DNA from 2 places in the Bifidobacterium fermentum genome. Region 2 is predicted to be linked to the other one. Evidence: riboswitches for the same ligand, from Rfam matches in the RefSeq annotation. Region 2 holds a riboswitch; the other holds the start of a gene.
The links. A riboswitch is a leader RNA that binds a small molecule or an ion and turns the genes downstream of it on or off. The one in region 2 is predicted to bind thiamine pyrophosphate.
Positions count from the first base shown of each region.

Region 1: another riboswitch for thiamine pyrophosphate. It lies ahead of QN062_RS03275 (phosphotransferase enzyme family protein); the one in region 2 lies ahead of QN062_RS04580 (TenA family protein).

Region 1 is NZ_CP129683.1:814,130-817,551, reverse strand. Features, by position in the region: gene QN062_RS03275 (phosphotransferase enzyme family protein) at 1-1,151, opposite strand, end outside; TPP riboswitch at 1,213-1,314, opposite strand; gene QN062_RS03270 (DUF2142 domain-containing protein) at 1,702-3,081, shown strand; gene QN062_RS03265 (hypothetical protein) at 3,121-3,422, opposite strand, start outside.
Region 2 is NZ_CP129683.1:1,121,862-1,125,283, reverse strand. Features, by position in the region: gene QN062_RS04585 (glucodextranase DOMON-like domain-containing protein) at 1-662, opposite strand, end outside; TPP riboswitch at 1,161-1,251, shown strand; gene QN062_RS04580 (TenA family protein) at 1,398-2,207, shown strand; gene QN062_RS04575 (nucleotide pyrophosphohydrolase) at 2,211-2,582, opposite strand; gene QN062_RS04570 (hypothetical protein) at 2,792-3,422, shown strand, end outside.

The DNA.
Region 1 (3,422 bases), 310 kb from region 2:
TAGCACCATGCCGCATCGTCGAGCCGATGAACGCCATCCATATAGTATTGGAGCCAGTTCAAGCCTGATTCGGCCTGACATATGGCAAGGAGCTCTGGCAGAATCAGCTTTTCCGCATCCTGCAGAGGTCTGTGGCTGCAATATCCGCGAATGATGGATTCGGCGATATCTGGCCGGCATGCATCCTCGTGACCATCCATCACGGCAACCCATTGAATCGCATGGCGTTCGATGGCCATCGCCAGGTCGAAGACTGCCGTATTCCGGTCCGCCAGACCGAAGTCGATGACCGTTGACGGCGCGTTGCCAGTCCACAGAAAGTTCGAGGTGTGCGGATCGCCATGCGTCCATTGACGATGGAGCTGCCCGTAATGTGCCGCGACCTTACCTGCGTATGGCTGCACGATGTCCAAATCATGAGAAATGTCTCGATTTGTGAGACGAATGTACCTCTGAACTGCTGGACGCCTGGCGACCCAGGATTTCCACGATGCATGGATGTCGTCCGAGGCAAAGAGCCCGAAGGTGTTCGACATGCCGTTCGGCCGCATGCGCGGTTCATCGAAATCTCTGGACGCGGCATCGATCTTCGCCACGGATTCGCCGAGATTCCTGGCCTCTTCAAGCGTTTTCGGAGGATCCCAGCTCAGAGCCTTTCCATATCGGTCCTCGCCGGTCGATGCCATATATGCTTCATATGCAGCGTCGGCAGTGATCGCGACGGTAGCTGTCTGTGGATTGACGCTGTGCTGTTGAGCAACGCTGAGCTGTGGATCGACGTTCAGCATGTCGGTGTTCCCCAGCTCTTCCATCGCAGTAGGAGACACAGAGGCCTCGGGGTTGAAGCGCAGGAACCGCGGGGTGGAAATTCCAGAATGAGACAGAAACTCGGCGTAACGGTGGTATGGCGCAATGGTCTCCACATCACGGACCGTGCGCGAATAGCGCTTGATGAACACCAGACCCCGATCTGTCCGGATCAGCGATGCGGCAGATGTGGGGCGCCCGCTATGGGAGACGATTGACCTGGCACGAAGCGGCTGATCCAAGGCATCGAGAATTCGTTGCGATTCCATCATTTCGATGTCCGGCCAGCGTTGTGCGACGATTTCTAGCTGCGGATTTCCGTCAGAGTCCAAAGGTATCCCCATTCCAGTGCGTTTCGGGCCGTGATGGTGATTCGTTTCACGGCATGCGACCACGCGAGGATATGTAAAGCCTTGCAATGCGTTCGTTCGACGGTATTAGCCGTGTCACGTTCAACGGTCGGAGATCGCTCTCCCTCTCAGCTCGTAAGCTCCCGTGCATGGACATCTCGAGCATAGGCACAGTGCCTGACAGCGCATGCGTCACGAGTCTTTCGACCGACTGGGAGCTGGACTTGGTTTCTGCACTGGATCGATGACGCCAGACATGATTGAGACAGAGAGCCAGGAACGTTCCTGTGTATAAGTCGACATGGTGCGCATTCGTGCGACGCCCATGCAGGGATATGGCTGAGCTGAGGGATGTTGCGTCTGAAGGCGCGGACACGGCATCCAGGGCATCCAGGGCATCGACAGTGGAGGAAATATGCCGTGTCTGCCACGAAGAACGCAGGTATGTGCGATTCATATGGTGCCCTGAATATATTGGATGTGAAACAGACGCCGTGGAACATGCGCGTATCCACGATTCTTCTCAGTAGGAATGGACTTACTTGTGACATCGAACAGAGCACGATTCGGACTTGGCAAATCATCGATGCCTGACTTGATTGTGAGATTGAGGGATTGGCTGCGGGGCAAATCCAAAGTGCTGATTCCGCTCGTCTCATTTCTGATCGTGTGCTGCATTGAAGGCTGTGCGTTCATTGCAACGGTGGGGCCACTGACGATGCCGGACCCGCATCTGCATCTCGGAAGCACCTACGCGCTCGCAACCTTGCAGTCATTCAACTCGACGACGATGGTGGATTCTCCTGATGGTGCCAAGCGTGCGCAAAACCTTGTGGGCGATTCGCGATACATAGATCAGCCGACCGTCTCGAATCAAACCGTCGAAGGAATCGATATCACTGCATTGAAGCGGGATCCGCAGTATGACGCGCAGGTTGAGGCTCTGAACAGCGACGATCATTCAATCGTCCACGTAGCGACGCGAAGCAATCAGTACCTGTTCGTCTCATACCTGCCTCAGGCTATTGGCATGAAATTCGGTCTGCACTTCGGTCTTCGACCATCGGCGGTGCTGAAACTCGCAAGATTGACCAATCTGCTTGCGTTCATGCTTGCCATCGGAATAGCGATAGTCATGATTCCCAGCGGGAAATGGTTCTTCGCGGTGTTCGGATGCCTGCCGTACCCGGTGTTCTGCGCGAGCAGTCTGATGGCCGATGGCCCGGTGATAGGTTACACGGCATGCTTCATCGCGTTGTCACTGTGGCTTTTCGCTAGGAGGAAGCCATTGACGACCGTCTGGTGGGTGCTGCTGATAGTCGCCGCCTTCCTGCAGTGTCTGATGAAGTCGGTCTATGCGCCTGTCATCCTGCTCGTCTTGGCTACCAAGGCATTATCGATGCGTAGAAAGATCATATATGTGCTGTGTGCCTTTATTCCAGCCACCTTGGTGAATCTGTGGTGGGAGAAAACGCATATGCTCGTCATTCTTCCCGATCTCTATGCGGCCAACAAGCAATATGTCATGCATCATCTTGCTGGAACGATCTTTCGATTGGTGGCCGACACACTCGTGCAGACCTTCGACCTCGTCAGCAAGGATCCAACCACGGTGGCCTCCTTGCTGCTGTTGTGCGCGGTCATCCTTTTCTCGGGCAGGCTCAATTCGGAGAGAACGGGCAGGCTCTATGGCAGGAACAGACTCTACGCGCTCTACGCGCTGTCTGGTCTTGCAGCATTCGGGGATCGCTCGCGCTTGTATGGCTCTCACTCCAGGTCACGTGGAACGACCTGTCAGACACGCAGCAGGGACTGGAGCTTGCTGGCTTCCAGATGCGATATCTATATCCGGTGGTGCCCTTGCTGGCGTGCTTGTTCTTCCATGATGGTCAATTCAATTCCGCGCAGTCGGAACCTTCCATGAATTCGACGCAGGACAGCGCCGTGAGACCGCATCTCGAAGTCACCGGATGAAATGGTGGATTGCTGTGCTGATGAGCCACGAAAGGGAGGAAAGCAGCAGTATGCCGCCGACGGCCGCGAATGCGATTGCAGCTACGATCCTCCAATCGATGCCCAGCGATGCGACCATGTTCAGGGGCGCCCAATACGAGCTGGTCAGCAGGCCAAGCACTCCGCACACGATGAGTATCGATCCTAGAACGATGGTAGGCGCGCTCGCGCCCTTCTTATGTATGATCCTATTGCCGTAAGCGTCCCGTTCCTCTCCCTCTGAGGCGATGCTTGCATAGAGCGGCACATCCT
Region 2 (3,422 bases):
TCGGTCGTCAGATTGCCTGAACCGCCAGAGTTGTCGTTATATGCGGTGATGAGCTGCGGGGTGAACTCGACCGAGAAGCGGTAGCCGGAATCCTTGTAGGGAACGGTGATCTTGATGGTGTCGTTGCCGACGAGCTCCTTCTTGAAGTTGTCGCTCGTCGGGCGAATCGTCACTTGATCCGCTGAGGTGATGGGCTGATTCGTATCGAGTTTGACATACACGTCAGTATCTTTGCTGTATTCGAAGGAGGACCACGACATGGTCATCCTCGCACTGGCCGAGAACTCGGCGCCGTCCTGCTCTGGATAGGTGTAGCCCGAGTTGTCGGTCTTGCCATTGCCGTTGCGTGGAATGCTTAAGTAGGTAAAGGAATCATACTGTGGCTGTGTGTTGTCGTCGTTATTCTCAGACAGCGCCACCTTGGTGGAATAGAATGGCGATTCACGAACCACGCCATCGGCAAGCTTGTCGGTGCTGTTTTTCTCGGCGTTTTGCTGCCACCACGTATGCAGGTCGGCGTCGTTCGCCGTTGCTGGAGTGGTGACGGAGTCCGATGCAGTCGTCTGTGTGGCTGCAGACTGTGTGGTTGCAGACCCTGTCGTTGATGCCTGTTGAGATTCCGAACTGGCGGTCGCTGCGGATGCGGGAGCTGCCAAACCCATTGCCATGATCAAAGAAGCGCCGAGCGCAACGCCAACGGTGGCATAATGCTGAATTCTGCTCGCTTTTCTTTGAGTGGTTTTCGCATGAAAGCACATAAAAACCTCTATCTTCCAAATATATTGATCCCCATAATCTGTTTCGACCATATCACGACGAAGCGAAATGACCTAATTCGACCATATCACGACGAAGCGAAATGACCTAATTCGACCATATCACGACGATGCGAAATGACCTAATATATAGTGTAACGCAATGAAATCCTTGCGCAAAAACTATCATGATATACGAAAACATGACGGTTTATTTTGCAGAAGGATTACCGTAGTTGCTTGATTGTCAGACTGCTTGCTTGGTGACCAGAATTCCAAACAGTACTTTCACGACGCGATCGTACACGGACTCAATCCTCGAGATGCGCGTGCAAGCGCCGGGAAACGGGTCTCATTTGACAATTGCTGTGCACAAGCCTTCAATGAACGTGATAATTACATATAGTCTGTGGTCTGGGGTGCTTGCACAAGCTGAGATATACCCATGGAACCTGACGCAGTTAGCACTGCCGTAGGAAGACCGTTCCAGCATCACGTTGTTGTCAACGTGCTGAAGTCCACTTTTCATCGCGAGAAGAGTGGACTTTTTGTTTGTCTGGAATCAGCGAACGCCTACCCAAGGCTTTCCTGTCGGTTTCCAATCGAGTGCAAACCGATTGAGGGTTGATTCGAGTGCGGTTCATGGCGATCTTGGAATGGCATGCGGTTGCTTTCAAGTTGTCTTCACGCCAGATTGCGTCAAAACTGTGGCGACATGCCGCAAGCAAAGGGGAAACGATGTCATTCTCGCAATCATTGATTCAGCAGGAGCAACCATTGCTGCAAGCCAACGAACAGTGCAGTTTCATACAGGATGTGGTTCACGGCCGGCTTTCCAGGGAAGCGATGAACTATTACATTCAACAGGATCTGCATTATACGGACGCGGAAACCTATGTGCAGACGCAGCTGATCGCGAAGAGCGCGAGCATTGCGGACCAGCGGCTGTTCACCGACCAGTTGCAATCGCACTTACAGACTGTGAATGAGCTATATGAAAGCCTCTCGAAAACTTTGCACGCCGATTGGTCGCTGCAACGCAAGCAGACCATACAACCAGTCACAAGTTTCTACCGAGAACATCTGCTGTCGCAAACTCGCGACGGTGACCTTCTGGATATGCTGACACCCTTCCAAGCTGGAATCTGGATGTACGTTGAACTGGGCAGATACCTAGCGTCGACCGGTAAAGTCAAACCAGACAATGGCTTCTATCAATGGGTGGTGGATGTACAGGAGCCAACCTTGGCCGGGCCAGACGGCATATCGGCAAGGTTCTTTGCCGTGATGGACAGAGAGGCCGAGTCTGCGAGTGAAGTCCAGCTCAAGCGCGCACGCGACAACTTCCACCGCAGCTGCCTGTTCGAATGGTATTTCTGGGATGCTGCCAGCCGCCAGCTCACATGGAACGATTTTGAAAACCAAGCGTTGCAGGCGAGCACGATGGCCTGAGTGTCAGCTTTCTGTCTGCGACCGCGCCGATTGATGCAGTGCTTGGTATGCTTCGAAATTATCTCGAACCGAGTTCACCGGATACTTCTTCTTGGTCATATCGAGCTTTGCATTGATGATCTCATCGAGATCGAACCCCATGCGATCGGCCATCATGATGCAATACGTCAGCACGTCAGCCAGCTCTTCCGCCACATGAGTGTCGTTGACAGCGTCTTCATGCCGATCGCGATGGGTTGTCCATTGAAAACATTCAAGTAGCTCGGCGGCCTCGATCGAGATTGATTTCGCTAGATTTTCGGGGGTGTGGTATTGATCCCAATCGCGTTGCGTCGTGAAGTCACGAATGGCCTGAATCGTTTCATCGCTTATCATGGCTTCGATTGTAGTGGGAAGACCATGTATCGGCTGGCTATAACTGCTGGAACGATGGAATGAGTCTTGCAGTGTGATTGTGCGTTGGCCAAGGCAGAGTTACGGGAGCGGCATAAGATGGCAGAAGGCATGATGCATCGGTGTGGTCAAGCGATCAAGAGACTAGGCTGTTGCTGCCCTGCCGGACATGTGGAGAGAAGAAGGTATGCATGGCGATGAAACCATCAAGATCCAAGCCATCGGTATTGGCACCATCGGCAGTACATCCGGACGAAGCTCAGACCACCAATCCCGCAGCAACGACTTTACATGGCAAACGAGTGCAATACAACGAAGCCAGTGCGCTTGGTTCGGTGCCAACTAAGGCCAAGGCGGCCGTGGTGGGCATGGGTCTCATGGCCGCCATTTCTTCGCTTGTCGGCGCGGGCACGTCGTTTTCTCCGCTGTATGTTGATATTTGGGGCGGTATGATGTTGCACCCGAATTGCCCTGCGCTTGGGAGTCGACCGGCACAGACGGGAGAGAACGGTCTGTGCGTCACGGCGCCATCATGGTTTCTGTTGGTGACCTTGAGCTGCGTGTGCTGTGCCGTTCTGTTCGCCATCGCGTTCACGCACACGGCTGAACGATTGTCGCGCTGGCATCAGCGTGGGAACGTTGAGAATGGGCACGGCGACCATTTCCGCTATGTCGACAAGGTCAATGCAGCCTGCATCGTCCTCTCATGCGTTGCCGTCGCGGCTCTTGTGATTATTTCGGGCGAGCTTGGCATGGCTGCGTTGGTCGTGGTGTGGTGGCTGATGGCGTTTGTGGCATTACGGGTGTTGGCGTTGATGGGCC